4 regions of the Paenibacillus sp. 22594 genome follow, and region 3 is predicted to be linked to each of the others. Evidence: riboswitches for the same ligand, from Rfam matches in the RefSeq annotation. Region 3 holds a riboswitch; each other region holds the start of a gene.

Region 1 (4,188 bases), on a different contig from region 3:
TTCAATTGCTCCAGAACGGCAGCACAACGTGATTCAATTTCCGTCTCATCCATACCGGTGCCCCGCAGCCCGAAGGAGATATCCTCCAGTGGCGTGCTCAAGATCAGCTGCTGCTCAGGGTCCTGAAAGACCAGACCGACTCTGCGGCGCAGGGCGGCCAGTTCTTTTTTGGTGTACGATACAGGCAGTCCCGCTTGCAGCAGCGTACCTTTTTGCGGCCGCAGCAGACCCACCGCATGGAGAAATAACGTTGATTTGCCGGATCCGTTATGTCAAGCAAGGCTGTTTTACAGCCCTTGGGGATGGCCACGGTCAACCCGCGGAGTGCAGGCTCCATCGTGTCCGGATAATGAAATATGACATCTTCAAAGTCCAAACTGTACTCTATATTCATGTTGCTCCTCTTTTCCAGGCGGCTTCACTCATGGATCATCATCTTTTGCATCAAGCCCATAGCAGCCACAGTTGCGCAGCCACCAGGAGCGCGATTCCGGCATAGGCTTCAAAAGCAAACCTTAGCGGCACTGTGCGCTTCACATAGGGCGGTAAAAGAATCTCCTCGGTAAATCCCCGGGTTGCCAGCCCCTGCGACAGCCCATAGTACCGGTGCATGGTGTTTGCGAACAGTGAAGCTGCCATACTTGCAGCCTCCCGCAGTTTGGACCTGAAGCCCCTTTGACCGCCACGCAGGCGCCTGGCCAGAAGCAGGCCATGGGCTGTGTCATCCAGCAGGAACAGGAAGCGGTACATAATCAGCATCAGTTCCAGCACAATCTGCGGCATCCGCAGTCGGCGGAGCACCTGCAGCAGCTCGCCAAACGGTGTCGTCAGTATAATGAACAGGCAGCAGGCCAGGCAGGCTGACACCCGGGCCAGCAGCAGCACAGCCCGCATTCCCCCTGCCGGGGTCATGTACAAAACCCGGGACATTCCTGGTATCTGCAGATACCAAGAAGCCTCTCCGGCAGCCGGATGGCCGAGCTCCACCAGCAATGCCGGCAGGCTGAGGCCGAAGAACAACAATGCTGTGCCGACAAGTAGGCCATATGCACGCGGAGGGATTTTGGCGTAGAGAAGACACCACCGCATCATCCAGAGTGCAATAAGCATCTGAAGCGCCGGATGCAGCACATAAGCGAGTACGAACATAACGGACGCAAAAAGGCTCTTCCACATCGGGGACAGCTGCCTCAGGGCATTGCTGCAGGATAACGCATCCATTCTTCTAATCATTCAGCTTCTGCCGGTCCTGTCTCCCCCTCAAGAGACCCAGCGTATAGCCGATAACTCCTGCACCAAGAGCCGCCTGCAGCGCGAACAGCATGCTCTCCGTCTCACCCGGCAGCTCGGCCAGCGGCTTGAACCAGGGCTTGTATGCGGGATCAATCTCCGTGATTGCGCTCTCGGCCGCGTCATCGGCTCCGCCGAAATCCCCGTTCACGAGCAGAAGCGGCAGGACCACCAGCAGAATCACTGCGAGCAGCATCAACAGGTTTCTCCATTTGTTCTTCACCGTTCGCTTCCTCCTCCGGCTGCACGTTTGAGCAGTGACAGCTCCTGCGGACTGTAAGCCTTCAGCCAGTTCCAGAGCAGCACGGTCAAGAGTCCTTCGCTGACTGCCAGTGGAATCTGGGTCACGGCAAATATACCGCCAAATTTAGCAAAGGAAGCCAGCACGCCGCCATCTGCTGACGGAAAAGCCACCGCAAGCTGAAAGGAAGTGACGACATAGGTCATCAGATCCGCTACCGCAGCCGCACAGAACACTGCCAGCTTTTCCCGTCCATTCAGTTTCATAATCAGCCTATAGGCCGCATAACCGGCAAAAGGTCCGGCCACCGCCATGGAGAAGGCGTTCGCGCCAAGTGTAGTAATCCCTCCGTGCGCCAGCAGCAGTGCCTGGAACAACAGCACAACCGATCCGATCACACTCATCGGCAGCGGCCCCAGCATCACAGCGCCAAGTCCCGTCCCTGTAGGATGGGAGCTGCTTCCGGTTACCGACGGCATTTTAAGGGCGGACAGTACGAATGTGAAGGCACCCGACAGACCCAGCAGCAGCTTCAGCTCGGGATTGTCCCGGGTGATTCGGGTAAGCTTACGGACTCCCAGCAAAAAGAATGGCAGAAAGGCCACCCACCAGAACAACGCCCAGCCTACCGGTAAAAAACCTTCCATAATGTGCATCGCTTCAGCTGTGCCCGGTTCATTCAGCAACAAATAAACGGCAAATACACAGACCAACGCTGCAAAACGCCAAAAACTGCGTTTGTGCATTCAAAAACCTCCATCCTTAATTCTGACATGGTGAGAAACATATAAGTCTTAGATTTCAAACCAAAAACTCCCGCCCTGTAGGGGTGGGAGTTACATGTACGTGTTCAGATCACAAAGAGAAGGCTGCTCCGCCGCCAAAACAAGCAGCGCACCCCCATCTGATCATCCGTTCGTACACCGCTCCTATCCGCGTAGAGTCGTGTGTGCGCAAACAAGGTAGGTCTCCTGGCTCGGGATCACAGCATGGCTTTCGTCTTCCCCGGAGCTATCACCGAGTGACCTTTTGAAAGCCGGCTCTTCCTTACAGTGGCGGGACCGCTCGGGAGTTGCACCCGATTCCCTGTTATCCCTTGATATACAATCAAAGGCACCTTGTTTCGTCGCTGATTCATCCTGTACATCATAGCGGACATCGCTCACACATGTCTGTGATAAAAGTGCAGCCGCAGGAAGCTTGTAAGAATGCCGCTTGAGTAATATAATTATTAACTATAATCCTGTATCGGAGGCTTTTCATGAAACTTGATCTTACTGAAGAATCCCTGCCGGTGTACGAAGCATTATCCAGCTCTGTACGCCTGCATATGCTCCGTCTGCTCGCCGTTCAGCCCATGAATGTCAAGGAATTAGCCGGAGCAGTCAAGCTCAGCAGTGCGATCATGACCATGCATGTGCGTAAGCTGGAAGCCGCCGGGCTGATCCGCACCCATATGGCTCCCGGACGGAGCGGCCTGCAGAAAATCTGTACGATTGACGTGGACCATGCTGAGATTCTGTTCCCGGGCCAAGACAAAATAGAGCGTAAATGCCACCGGAAAGAGATTCCGGTCGGGCATTATTCCAATTTTCAGATCGAACCGACCTGTGGACTGGCTACCACTGAGCAAATCATCGGCAACTTTGACGATCCGCGTTACTTCTGGGATTTGGAGCGGATGAATGCCGGTATTCTCTGGTTTGGCAAGGGGTATGTCGAATATAAAATCCCCAACTTTCTGCTGTCCAGCCAGCAGCCGGAGGAACTGGTTATTACGATGGAGATCGCCTCAGAAGCGCCGTCCATCAATAACAATTGGCCTTCGGACATCACCTTTACCCTGAACGGGCACAAACTGGGCTATTGGACCAGTCCCGGTGATTACGGAGACAGACAGGGCAAATATACCCCCTCCTGGTGGCCCGCACTCACCAATCAATACGGATTGCTCAAGCAGCTGAGGGTTACGCCCAAGGGTACTTTTATGGATGGTCATAAACTGTCCGAGGTTACACTTGACCAGGTGGGCATTCGCAGCAAACAATGGACGTTCATGCTTTCGGTGGAAGAGGACGCCGAGCATATCGGGGGTCTTACCCTGTTCGGTAAAGGGTTTGGCAATTATAACGAAGACATGCTGGTTGATCTATACTATACAGATATGCCGGATAGCAGTGAGGCGGCCGGATCTGCATAAGCCCACTTATACGTGAGTGAACAAAAACAAGAACCCCCGAATTCCACAGTTTACCAAGCTGGTGGAATTCGGGGGTTTTGGGTTCAGCCATGTTCATGCGATGCTGTATTCTAGACAGCCAGGCCTGGACGACATCTGTATCGCGCCTATTCGTTAACCGGCTGCCACAGGCCGCCGCCGGGAAGCGGACAGCCACGTGCTTTCAACCGGGCAACAACCGGAATGATGCAGCCACAGGCGGTGCAGGTTACACCATCCTGCAGTTTGGGGCAGGTGCTGCACATGGCGACCCGCTCCGCATACACCTGATCTGAAGCAGTGTTGCCTTCATTGAACATCGACGACGCCAGAATACGGGCGATCTGCGCTTCTGTTACTTTATAATCGTCCCGACAGCCTTTGCAGGCAGTAGTTGTGGCCATAACAGTACTCCTTTTATGCGTTCGGTGTAATTTCC
Region 2 (4,188 bases), on a different contig from region 3:
GCGCTGTTGTGAAGGGGGCCGCGGGCGGGAACGCCAGCGCGGCCACGCCTTCTCCGGCGGCGGGGGGCACCGCGCCGGCAGCTCCCGGAGCCTCGGGAGCGGTGCCGGAGGCATCCGCGTTCGAGGTGACCGTGCAGCTGGAGGCCGGCGCGAAGCTGGCCGCAGGCGACATGATTATCGCCGGGGAGTACAAGCTGATCCTGCAGCCGGCTTCGGGCAAGGCAGCAGTCAGCACCCCGAGCGCCGGGGCGGACACCTCTTCAAGCGCTGAACCTTCGCCTAAGGCAACTGGTGATACGGACAGCGAATGATGCGTGGCAGTAGAATATGTTTTCAACACATTATCCTGAACAGCACGATTAGCCATGAGTGTGGGGCGCGTGCAGTTCGGGATTTTTGCTAATTTATGGTGTATATGAGTTGAACCCGGGAAGTCGAACGCTGGGCGTGTTTTAAAGTATCAGACCGACCCTGGAAATTGAAACAGCGACAGTAAAGGACAAGAAAGTCCTAGACTGTCGCTGTTTCATTGAATGCTAACGTTCTACGTTAGAGTTAAATATGACAAAGAAAAGTATAACTCTAAGCATGTGCTAATGCAGGTACACAGAATTTTGAGCTTGGATCTAAAGTAAAGTTAGACTTTATAAAAAGCATATCACCGTTGTTGTCCATCCACTCGTACTGTACGTTCTCAGGCAATTGATCTGGTGTGAAATGAAAATGAATATATTCTGTTTGCTCATTAGCAATACGCTTAAGTAGGCGATCTAAATTAACGTCACATTGACTAACTACATCATATAAATTTAGGTTATGACCTTCTTGTTGATAGACGATAATAGCCTCGTCCTCTTGCGAATAATATATTGATTCGGGAAATACTTTTATAGCGTAAAACATAAAGAGTCCTAGGTTATTAATAACACCAAATTGTTCTGAAACAGGTCGGCGAGACAAAACCATTCTTTTGATAAATGCCAAGTCTTCTTTATGGGAACAATTCAACTTGCGCAAGGTGGTATCCGCATTTGGAGTGGGGTGATATTTAAGTTTGATTTGGGATTCACCAACGGCTTTAAATCCAAATATTGGATAGAAATCAATTACACTGCTATTAGCGAATAAGAAGAAGAAATCACAATCTTGCTCGTAAAAATCTAGAACGTGCCTCATCAATTTTCCAGAAAGTCCTTTCCCTCTAAAATCCGGATGAGTCATAACTGTTCCAATTTGAATCGCTTTTTTATTAAATCCATTTATCATCAAGTCCATTTTGCTAACTGATACATTGGCAATGACTACATTATCTCTGATGAAAGAATGGCATATATAACGATCATCCCAGAATCCTTTCTGATACCAATCTTCAAAGTTGATATCAAAAACCAAAGTCGCTAGTTGATTAAAACTATCCCTGTAAACTTTGCTATCTTTATAATCGTTAACTAGGCCGATGTTATCAATATCTATATTTTCACTAGAAAACACAAATATCCCCCCATTGTCTTTATGTTCACACTACCACGGGAAGCTTTAATATATAAGGGTAAATATAAGGTATAACTAAACTATCCCAAGACAGTTTATCGTAGCGTGTAGCCAGTCTAGTTTTGAGTGTAGGATTCACCGCCGACTACGTATTTATGATAGTTGCTTTACGCAAGCGCCTCTGCTTCGTCAGCTCACCGTCAGAGGTTTTTCCGTGATTGGCATGCTGAAAGAGATGAAACAGCGCTATCTGGTGCAAGGAAAGCGAAACCGCCTACGTCCACTATGAAACAGCTTGTCTATAGACATACAAGGGAATACTGGATATGATTATTGATATTAAAATTTAATAGGTTATGGAGAAGGTGCCGGTTCTGCTTCGCAGAAACAGAATCGGCTTAAAAGGGAAGCACGGTGCAAATCCGGCGCGGTCCCGCCACTGTAAATGCGGAGCGGCTCTTAGAGCGGCCACTGTCCGGATATAAGGATGGGAAGGCCAAGAGCAGCAATGAGGCATAAGCCAGGAGACCTGCCTTTTTCGTGAACGTTTCTATTCTTCGTGGGGTAAGAATGCGGAACATATACAGATGGATGGAGTCCGGAGCTTAGGACAGCCGCAACCTTCACTTTGTATTCTTCCCGGGCCGCCCTGAACAAGGGCGGTCTTTATGTTGTTAAGGTTACCCCCTGCAGTGCACTACAATCCATTTCATTAAAAAGGAAAGAGGTTGACGATGAAGACATTGTATTCTGCCAAGTCTTTTATACTTGGTCTGGTCTTATTACTGGTTATTTCGATTACAGGTACCGCTGTGGTTCCGGCGGGACAGGCTTTTGCTGCGGCAGGAGCCTCCGCTAACAAGGTAACGAATAGTGTTGCAGACGCTGTGTATGAGGCTGACCATTCTGCGGACGGAGAAGCCGCAGCGGCACTAACCGCAGCAGCTTCCGGGGGACAGGTATCGGTCTCGCAGGCAACGTATACAGCTGCCGAATATATTATCAGCGGCGGTGTGACCTCGGAGTGGCAGGCGATCGGCCTGGCCCAGGCGGGCTACCGGGTGCCGGAGAGCTATGCCCAGTCGCTTGCACAGAAGGTGCAGGCTGCGGGAGGTATCTTCCCGAACGTTACGGATTATGCGCGGATTGTGCTTGCCGTGCGGGCGACCGGCGGGGATCCGGCGAATTTTGCCGGCAGCGGTTCGGGGGCAGGGTACAATCTGCTGGAGCGCATCTACAACAGTGACAAAATCAGCGGCCAGTCGCTGAATGCTCCGGTATATGCACTGCTGGCACTTGATTCCGGAAGCTATACGCTTCCCGGGGATGCCAAATGGAATCAGACAACATTGTTAAGCGAAATTCTATCCAAGCAAAACAGTGACGGCGGCTTTGCTCTGTTCCCGGGGGCGAGCGATCCGGATATGACGGCCATCGTCCTGACCGCACTCTCTGCTCATAAGAATGACCCGGCTGTTGCGACAGCCGGACAAAAAGCCGTAGCCTGGCTGGCTGCCAAACAGGACGCCAGCGGTGGTTACGGGGACAGCAGCGAAAGTGTGGCTCAGGCCATCATTGCCCTGTCTTCTTATGGCGTAGACCCCACCAGTGACGAGTTCACCAAGAACGAAGCAGATCTGGTCAGCCGACTTCTGAGCTTCCGGCTGGAGAATGGTGCCTTTGCCCATAATCAAGGCGGCAGTGCCAATGTGCTGGCCACGGAACAGGGACTCCAGGCGCTGGTGGCCTACAGCTTGTTCAGCGGTGGAACGAACGGAAAACTGTACGATTTTTCCAAGCCGGCACCGCAGAATCCGTTAGTCTATGTGCCGCTCACGATCGAAGGCCCTGAGCAGACACTGGGTCAGGGCAGCGCATATGCGGGAAATGTACTCGAAGCGCTGGACAAAGTAGCTGCAGCGAACGGACTGACGGTTACGAACCCTTCCGGTAACTATGTCACGGGTATTGGCAGCATCTCTGCCGGGACCTATGGCGGGTATGATGGCTGGATGTATGCCGTTTCGCGCGGTGGTGAATGGGCAAGCGTCGATGTAGGCATGAAAGACTTCAAGCTGAAGGAGTCGGACAAACTGCTGGTTTATTATGCCGGCAGCGATACACAGCTTGTAGATCAAGTATCCCTTTCCAAGGTGCAGCCTAGAGAGGGTGAAGCTTTTACCGTTACGGTCACCCAAAAAACATGGGTATGGAATAATTCCACATCCACTTCCAGTCCGGTAACCTCAGGCGCTGCCGGGGTACAGGTGACAATTGGGGATCATACGGTCACAACAGATGCAAAAGGAACTGCAGCCTTTACCGGAGGGATTTCAGCAGGTGATTATACGCTTGCTGTGACCGGCTACGCTCCGGGGAAGGCCCCGGCAGTTGCGAAATATACGCAGTCTTTGAAGATCGCTCCCAAGAATGTAGCGGCTTATCTGTCGGTTGAAGGACCGCAGGGGCCAGTCATTGACGGTGCGCTGGAGGCGTATAATACACTGGAAGCGCTGAAGAAGCTCGCCGAGTCCGGCAATATTCCGCTGAAGATTACAGAATCTTCTTTTGGCAGCTATGTCTCGTCGATCAACGGAATAGAGAGCGGCACGTATAAGGGCTATTGGAGCTTTGCGGTGCAGCGGGGCGGCGAATGGATCTACCCGTCTGTCGGGATGGGGGATTATGTACTGGAGG
Region 3 (4,188 bases):
TAATTCACTGCACAAGCGGTCATAAATGCGCTCATCTACTCTATAAATCTCAGGAATACTATGGCTATATATCAACTCATTTTTGACTCATCAGGGATAATCCCTACAAGTTTATTACCTATAAGTTGATATAAGTCTTCACTTTTCACAGATGTGTTAACCTCCAACTTGATTATATATAGTTACAGTAGTAGGTTTATCATAAAAAAACGCAGCCCCCCGAAATCCCGGAAAGCCGCGCCATGATTGAGTTATTAAGGATGCTGGTGAAGGGAATTGAACCCCCGGCCTACGCATTACGAGTGCGTTGCTCTACCCCTGAGCTACACCAGCTTAAAGCTTTTTTTCTGTCAAACAAAATACATTATACCCCGTCTGGGGAAAAACGCAACCCATTCTTTCACAGTGCTGCGACCGTAATTTCTACAGGACCCGCGCTGCGGAGGGGAATCGAGTCCCTCAAAGTCATCCCAGCATTCCCCGTCTGCGGAAGTAATCCAGTGCCAGCCTTGCGCTCTCCAGAGAAGAAGAAGCAAAGACCTCCTGCTCCACAATATAGTGCCGAATGCCGGCGTCATCCGCAGCCTTGAAGACACTCTCGAAGTCGACCTGGCCCTTCCCAAGATCGGCTTCTTCATGGCCCGCGCCAAAATCCTTGATGTGGACCAGCGGAACGCGCCCGGCGTAACGGGATACATATTCTGCCGGTACGGCACCGCCTACATGCACCCAACCCAAATCAAACTCAGCCACCATATGCTCAGCCGGAATCCGCTCCAGCCAGATGTCGATCACAGCCTGCCCGTTGACCTGCTTGAACTCAAAGTCATGGTTATGATAGCCGTACTTCAGACCCGCCGCCCGCACAAGTTCAGAAGCCTTTTCAAAGAAGGGCACCAGTGCAAGCACATCATCCAGTGCCGGATGCTGCGGAAGCGGCGCCGAAGGCGTGATGATATACTCCAGCCCCACCTCCCGGGCATATTCAATCTCTCTCGATAATGCCGATTGCATCTTCTCCAGACTGCTGAAATCCAATCCGACATGTGCCGAGGGAGCCGCCAGCCCCAGCTCATCCAGCGTTCTGCGCAATTCGGCAGCCGATACGCCGAAATAACCAGCAAATTCTACCGACTTGTAGCCGATCTCCGCCACTTTGCACAGTGTGCCCAGAAAATCCTTTTCGGCCATATCCCGTAGTGTATACATCTGTATCCCGATCTGCTGATTCATTGCCGCCATAGAGGACACGCTCCTTGTGTGCTGTAATTATTCAGAACTATTCCGCCTGCAGCTTGCGCTCCACCGATTCTAGTTTGCTGCGGCTCGTAGAGGCTTTGTCGCGGCGGTCATCAATCTTAAGCGAAGTAGAGACACGCTGCGCACCTGCTGTGAACGGGGACTCATGCAGCGCTTCTACAGCAGCCAGAATCCGCGTGAGCGGTCCTTCAATAATCGTGCCCATGGATGTCAGTTCGTAGGTAATGCCTTCCACCGTCTCCAGCACCCGCTGCATATCAGCCACGTAGCTGCTGAGGCTGGTGCTGCCTGTGCCGATCGGAATTACGGTTACTTCACCAATCGCCATTCTGAAATCCCTCCTACTATAAAATATAAAAAAATCCGTTATATAAGTCTTCAGTCCCTTCTATTGTAACAACTCCTGTCTACCGTCACAAATCGCCTAAAGTCCTAACAACCCTCCGCAAGAAATCCCGTGATTGTACTCACCGTATATATGGAGTCTTTGTGGCGGTTTTCGGGCCAATGTTTGAATCAAATTCGGCAAAATTTGTCGTTATTCTGTGGATTACCTGTGGATTAATTGTGGACGAACACGGGAACATCTGTGGACTAACTGTGGATCATCTGTGAGTAAATCGGCTGAATCCGCCCCCAGCGCGGGCTCGCAAAAAAATGTTTACAAACACAAGATATTGGGTTATTTTTATCTAGCGACAACAAAATATAGTGGAAACAGGTGCTTCGCCTCTATAACGAGCGCTGAAGCTTAATAGGGAAGCGCGGTGCAAATCCGCTGTGGTCCCGCCACTGTAACCGGATGTTCAGCAGGCTTCCACAAGCCCTGCGGGACAGTATCTGGAGGCTCACGCCACTGAGGGCATTGCCCCTTGGGAAGGCGCCTCCGGAATTCACCGGAAGCCAGGAGACCTGCCTGTTTCCGGGCACCATCATTTACGCCTGCGAGGAACAGGAGAGGTGTCCGTATGCGGCCTGCAAAAGCAGATTTAGCCTTCCCCCAGGATGGGAAGCAAAGGCTGCCGATACCTGAATGCGATAAGCCTTATCGCGTTCAGGTATCGGCTTCTGCGGGAAAGCTTCTTTCCATGGAGACCATCCGCAAATATCCGGTTTCGGTTATTTGTGTTACGCATCCGGGCATTTTCCGCCGTCCTCGGCGGAAGATGCTCTTTTTACTGAGTTAACGGGTGTCTTATTACTATCAGGACGTTTTTTATATACGGAGAGGAGAGCTGCACAATGACGTTGCTGGAGAAACGGTACAACGGTGGACAAGATGCACAGGAGGTTATGTTAGAGGAACTCATCCATTTGGGGCGCGATATTATCGACAGCCGGGATTTGGATCTGCTGCGCGAGAATGCCAATTTGAACGGAGAAAGCTTTTCCGGCAAAATGAGTAAGTTCGGCAGTGAGTATTCCAAGTGGTATGCCCGCAACTTCACAATGCCGCCGCAACTGGTACAGGCTACCCTCGATAACGTAGTGTATGTCCATGATCTGGACCAATACGCCATCGGAACCACCAACTGCATCTTTATCCCGTTCGAGCGTCTTCTCCGCGAAGGCTTTAACACTGGCAACGGCAGTGTGCGACCTCCGAACTCGATTATGACCGCGATGTCACTTGTGGCGATTATTTTCCAGTCTCAGCAAAATGCCCAATACGGCGGCGTATCCGCCAACAAGCTGGATTATGACCTGGCCCCTTATGTGACCAAGTCCTTTGCCAAGCTGTTCCGCAAGGGACTCGAATATTTCGAAGAAGGACAAGCTGGTGAGCATCTTGGCGAAGTCACTATGAGCCGCAGCGATCTGTCAGAGCTGTATCCGCGGGCCTTCCGCTTTGCGCTGAAGGAGACGGAGAGCGAAACGCTGCAGGCTGCAGAGAGCATGATACATAACCTGAATACGATGTCCAGCCGCTCGGGCGGCCAGATTCCTTTTACCAGCATCAACTATGGCACGTGCACCTCTCCCGAAGGTCAGCTGGTGATCAGCTCGCTGCTGACCGCAACGATGAACGGACTCGGCAGCGGCGAAACGCCGGTATTCCCGATCCAGATCTTCAAATGCAAGCAGGGCGTGAACCAGCAGCAGGGCGATCCGAACTATCACTTGTTCCTCAAGGCCGCCGAATGCTCCGCCCGCAGACTGTACCCGAACTTCGCCAATCTGGATGCGCCACTCAACATGCAATATTATGATCCGGCCGACCCGGATACTGAATTTGCAACCATGGGCTGCCGCACACGGGTGCTGGGCGACCGCTTCGGACGCAACCACTGCTCCGGCAAAGGCAACCTGTCCTTCAATACGCTCAATCTCGTGCGGCTGGGACTGGCTTACGGCACCGCCACAGGACGCCGGCTTGCCGCGGACGAGAACGGTTTCTATGACGATCTGAACCATTACATGGACATCGCTCTGGAAGGGCTGCTCCACCGCTTCCGCATCCAGGCTTCCCAGAAGGCCAAAGCCTCTGACTTCATGATGCGCGAAGGCGTCTGGGAAGGCGGCCAGGACCTGGCTCCCGAGGATTCTGTTGGCGAACTGCTGAAGCACGGCAGTCTGTCGATTGGCTTCATCGGCATGGCGGAGTGCATGAAGGCCATGTACGGCAAGCATCACGGCGAGGACATGAAGATCCATGCCAAGGCGCTCGCTATTGTCCGCCACATGCGGGAATACTGCGACCGCAAGAGCGAGGAACTGAACCTCAACATCACTCTGTTCGCCACACCTGCTGAAGGGCTGTCCGGTAAGTTCACCAAGGTGGACCGTAAAGTAATTGGTTCCATTCCGGGCATCACCGACCGTGAATACTATACGAACTCTTTCCACATCCCGGTCTACCATGAGCTGAGCGCTGCGCAGAAAATCAGCCTGGAAGCCCCGTTCCATGAATACTGCAATGCGGGTGCA
Region 4 (4,188 bases), on a different contig from region 3:
CTTCGTCAGAGACTGGGCATAGACACTTTCTTTGACGGTCATCGGATGGATAAAAGCGACATCCGCGTAGATCACGGGAGGTTTCACGCAACGCGAGCCATAGGATTGCACCCAGCCATTCTGGGTGAACAGATAACCACCTAGCTTCTCGCCAAAGAACTCGACCATGTCCGTCCGCTCAAACTCACCATGCACCAGCACATCCAAGCCAAGCTCCTCCTGAAGTGTAATTGCTTCGGCGATTTGACGGCGGACGAACGTATCATAGCGCTCCTCATTCCATACCCCTTTGCGCCATTTGAGACGCGCCTGACGAACCTCAGCCGTCTGTGGAAAGCTACCGATGGTTGTAGTCGGGAGCAGGGGCAAACGCCATTTCTCCTGCTGCAGCTGCACTCGCTCTGCGAACGGCAGGCTCCGGCTGTCCGGAAGTTCGTCCAGACGGCGGACCTGCTCCGCCACATCCCGGCGGCCGCGTTCAGGAAGTGCGCGGAAGACAGCCAGCGCTTCCCGGCTCTCTGCAAGCTCCGCCTCGGCCGTTCCGTTGTCACCGCCTGCGGCTGCGGCGAGCAGCCGAAGCTCTGCCAGCTTCTCGTCGGCGAAGGCCAGTGCCTGCTTCACGGCAGGCTTCAGCTTTCCTTCGCTCTGCACCGTTACGGGTACATGGAGGAGGCTGGAGGATGGCTGAAGAATCAGCCGGTCCAGCGGTACATGAAGAGCCAGCTTCTCAATCAGTCCAAGCTTGGCATCAGGGTCTGCGCGCCAGATACTGCGGCCGTCGATAATGCCAGCACCCAGCCATTTATCTTCCGGCCAGCCAAGTCGTTCGATCGCCTCCAGATTCGCGCCGCCATCGTGGACGAAGTCAAGTCCAATCGCTTGTACCGGCAACTCAAGCAAGGCTTCCAAGGGTTCAGCCGCTTCGAAATAAGTCTGTAGAATCAGATTCAAGCCGGGGACTGCAGCGGAAATCTCGCCATAAATGGTCTTCAGCAGGGCAATTTCTCCTTCGTTCAGTCCTATAACGATGGCCGGTTCGTCAATCTGCACCCAAGCTACACCTTCCTGCTGAAGCTCCTGCAGCAGCTGAATATAAGCCGGCAGGAAGCGGGCAGCAACCTCCCCGATTTCCGCAGCCGGAAATCCCTTGGACAGCTTGAGGAAAGTATAAAGTCCGACGATAACCGCTTTACCTTCAATACCTGCCTGCGTTTTGGCAAAGCGGTAGGCGGCCAGCGGTTTGTTCTCAGTCAGCCGGGGTGTAAGGCTGCCGATCTCCGGCACGATATAATGGTAATTCGTATTGAACCATTTGGTCATCTCGCAGGCCGGGGCAGCAGCATTGCCGCGGGCCATGGCGAAATATAGATCAAGCGGGACCGCTCCGCCGTCATAATCATAACGGGGCGGCACAATGCCGAACATGACAGCTGTATCCAGCACATGATCGTAGAAGGTGAAATCATTCACCGGGATCAGGTCAATACCAGCCTGTTGCTGCGACTGCAGATGCTGAAGCTGAATGTCCGCCATTTCAGCACGGAACTCTTGCTCGCCAATTTTGCCGGACCAGTAAGCCTCCAGCGTTTTTTTCCATTCACGGTTTTTGCCGATTCTCGGGTATCCCAGATTGCTGGTGATCCATTTAGTTGTCATTGAGATCTGCTCCTCATCTGTTCGCGATTTGTTGTTTGTTCTTATAAAAAGACGCCTCTCCCGAAAAATAAGCCATAGGGAAAGACGCCCATTGATCTTTTTAATGGAATAACGTCCGAACACCTCCCTATCTTCCGTAGGTACTGCAGTGCTTCAGAGTCAGGCAGGTCTCCTGGCTATCGGAGTCATCGTTCTTCAGCAAGTCTTCCCGGCTGGATCTACCTGTCTGCCAGTGACACATTTAGCTGGAACTCTTCCGTTACAGTGGCGGGACCGCGTCGGTTTCGAACCGAACTTCCCTATTAAGCTGGACAAAAGCTACGTTCACTCCGTCCGGCACCTGTCTCCTATATTCGCTTTTCAAAACTTCATCCTTTAGTCTGATGCCATCATACTGTACCCTTTTTACCATCTGCAACAGATTCCGCCGATTCCAGCTATACACATTCGCTATAGCAAAGCAGCTTTTTGCCCGATTGGGCATCTGAATCTTGATCAGTCCTCATGACAAAAAGGCGATACCCTCCAAGGAAGGCACCGCCCGCATTATTCTTTTCTATTCTAGAACCAAACCAGATAAACCACCACAGCAAGAACAATCCGGTAAATCGCAAACGGCAGCAGCTTGATGCGGTTGATCAGCTTCAGGAAGAAACGCATGGACAGCAGCGCGAACAGAAAGGCGCTGATGAACCCGGCAATAAAGAACGGCAGCGCATCGAGAGTGAAATACTGCCAGTTCTTCAGCAGTGAAATCAGGCTGGCTCCAGCCATAATCGGCACCGCCATAATGAAGGTGAAGTCGGCAGCGGCACGGTGGCTCATTCCGAGCAGAACACCACCGGAGATCGTTGATCCGGAACGGGAGAACCCTGGCCATAGCGAGAAACACTGGATCAGACCGACCGATAGCGCCTGCCTATATGTAATTTGGTCGACACTCTCCGCTTTGATCTTTTTGGGGGCGAAAAGGTCTGCGCAGATCATTAGAATCGCTCCGACGACCAGACCAATCAGCACCGTTGAGGTCGAAAACAGATGCTCATCAATATAATCCTCGAACAGAAAACCCAGCACCCCAGCAGGGATAAGACCCACAAGCACCTGTGCCAGCTTCAGCCGTCCCGTGGTTTCCACTGCAGGCTGCCCTTCCGGCACCGCTGTCAGCTCTTTGCGGCTGAACCGCTTCAGACCCAGAAGATCAATAAACCTGTTGCGGAAAATCACCACCACGGCCAGGATGGAGCCCAGCTGAATCACTACCTTGAACGTATTCGCTGTGTATTTTCCGAGAAATTCCTGCGATTTCAGCCACATATCATCGACAATAATCATATGACCCGTGGAGGATACCGGAGCAAATTCAGTCAAACCTTCAACAATACCCAATATGATTGCTTTAATTATAGTCAAAAGCTCCATAGAATCTCCTCCTAAAAGTTTTGTGAGCATCACATCTACTGAAATCACTTCGTTCAAAACTCGCTTCGGAAGCATAAACTTAGTTTTGTGAGCATCACATCTATGAAATCACTTCGTTCAAAACTCGCTTCGGAAGCATAGACATGGTTGATATTGTTAGCCGCGGGCTTTGCCGGCGGTATGGCGTTTACGCAAATACATCAGTCCCAGCACGAGAATTCCTCCGGCAATCAGGGCGTAGACCACGCTGGAGTATGCTTCTATATACCCGCCTATGTCCTCCCAGGACTCTCCGAGGGCAGCACCCAGCAGGATCAGCAGTGTATTCCAGCCCAGCGTGCCGATGGTTGTAAACAACATGAACAATCCGAATTTCATTCCCGACATCCCTGCCGGAATCGAAATCAGGCTGCGCACCAGCGGAATCATCCGGCAGAACAGCACCGTCCAGTAGCCGTATTTGTCAAACCAGGCATCGGCCTTGCGGATATCACTTTTCTTGATCCGTATCCATTTTCCATATCGGTCCACGATCCGCTCCATTCGGCTGACATCCAGCATCCGGCCGATCCAATACAGAATGGCTGCACCCAGCAAAGAACCCGCCGTAGAGGCAATGAGCACACCCGGTATCGTGAGTCCGGAGGTTGTAGTCATAAACCCGCCAAAGGGCAGGATGACCTCTGAAGGTATGGGAGGAAAGACATTTTCCAGCGCCAGCATCAGAAAAATACCGGCATATCCGAACTGCTCCATAATATCTGTAATCCAGGTTTTCATTCGATTCCCTCCATCTAGATGAGATTTTTCTTGAGGTTGCGCAAATAGCGGCTGCGGATGAAGAAGAAGTACAGTGTCTGGGCAGCCAGATAACTGGTCAGCACTGCTCCGGTCTCGGCAGCGATGGACAGATAGAACAGCCGTTGCAGCGCAATAAAAGCAAACAGGCTATGCAGAACCGCCAGCAGCACCGGAATGAAAAACATGAGTGCCAGCTGCAGCGTCGCAATACGGTCCAGCTCCTGGTCGGTCAGACCCATTTTGGACAGGGTGGAATACTGCAGGCGGTCATGATCCAGATCCATATAAAGACGGAAGTAGAGGAAGCTG

Evidence for each region. A riboswitch is a leader RNA that binds a small molecule or an ion and turns the genes downstream of it on or off. The one in region 3 is predicted to bind cobalamin.
Region 1: it holds a riboswitch for cobalamin, as region 3 does, so the genes downstream of both, ACTJKB_RS06360 (energy-coupling factor ABC transporter permease) here and ACTJKB_RS24890 (hypothetical protein) in region 3, are expected to answer to the same signal.
Region 2: it holds a riboswitch for cobalamin, as region 3 does, so the genes downstream of both, ACTJKB_RS16785 (DUF4430 domain-containing protein) here and ACTJKB_RS24890 (hypothetical protein) in region 3, are expected to answer to the same signal.
Region 4: it holds a riboswitch for cobalamin, as region 3 does, so the genes downstream of both, metE (5-methyltetrahydropteroyltriglutamate--homocysteine S-methyltransferase) here and ACTJKB_RS24890 (hypothetical protein) in region 3, are expected to answer to the same signal.

What each region holds. Positions count from the first base shown of each region.
Region 1 is NZ_JBQENA010000001.1:1,408,735-1,412,922, forward strand. Features, by position in the region: gene ACTJKB_RS06345 (energy-coupling factor ABC transporter ATP-binding protein) at 1-233, opposite strand, end outside; gene cbiQ (cobalt ECF transporter T component CbiQ) at 445-1,233, opposite strand; gene ACTJKB_RS06355 (energy-coupling factor ABC transporter substrate-binding protein) at 1,226-1,513, opposite strand; gene ACTJKB_RS06360 (energy-coupling factor ABC transporter permease) at 1,510-2,277, opposite strand; cobalamin riboswitch at 2,476-2,667, opposite strand; gene ACTJKB_RS06365 (ArsR/SmtB family transcription factor) at 2,793-3,731, shown strand; gene ACTJKB_RS06370 (hypothetical protein) at 3,748-3,888, shown strand; gene ACTJKB_RS06375 (DUF6171 family protein) at 3,878-4,153, opposite strand; gene ACTJKB_RS06380 (alpha-N-arabinofuranosidase) at 4,167-4,188, opposite strand, start outside.
Region 2 is NZ_JBQENA010000004.1:588,869-593,056, reverse strand. Features, by position in the region: gene ACTJKB_RS16800 (GAP1-N2 domain-containing protein) at 1-311, shown strand, start outside; gene ACTJKB_RS16795 (GNAT family N-acetyltransferase) at 583-1,491, opposite strand; partial or broken gene ACTJKB_RS16790 (IS4 family transposase) at 1,614-1,771, shown strand; cobalamin riboswitch at 1,838-2,042, shown strand; gene ACTJKB_RS16785 (DUF4430 domain-containing protein) at 2,226-4,188, shown strand, end outside.
Region 3 is NZ_JBQENA010000009.1:180,938-185,125, forward strand. Features, by position in the region: gene ACTJKB_RS24870 (immunity protein YezG family protein) at 1-75, opposite strand, end outside; tRNA gene ACTJKB_RS24875 (tRNA-Thr) at 262-333, opposite strand; gene ACTJKB_RS24880 (sugar phosphate isomerase/epimerase family protein) at 466-1,242, opposite strand; gene ACTJKB_RS24885 (MTH1187 family thiamine-binding protein) at 1,280-1,588, opposite strand; cobalamin riboswitch at 1,963-2,194, shown strand; gene ACTJKB_RS24890 (hypothetical protein) at 2,229-2,447, shown strand; gene ACTJKB_RS24895 (anaerobic ribonucleoside triphosphate reductase) at 2,503-4,188, shown strand, end outside.
Region 4 is NZ_JBQENA010000002.1:470,197-474,384, reverse strand. Features, by position in the region: gene metE (5-methyltetrahydropteroyltriglutamate--homocysteine S-methyltransferase) at 1-1,656, opposite strand, end outside; cobalamin riboswitch at 1,802-2,015, opposite strand; gene ACTJKB_RS08855 (undecaprenyl-diphosphate phosphatase) at 2,218-3,078, opposite strand; gene ACTJKB_RS08850 (DedA family protein) at 3,235-3,858, opposite strand; gene ACTJKB_RS08845 (ABC transporter permease) at 3,873-4,188, opposite strand, start outside.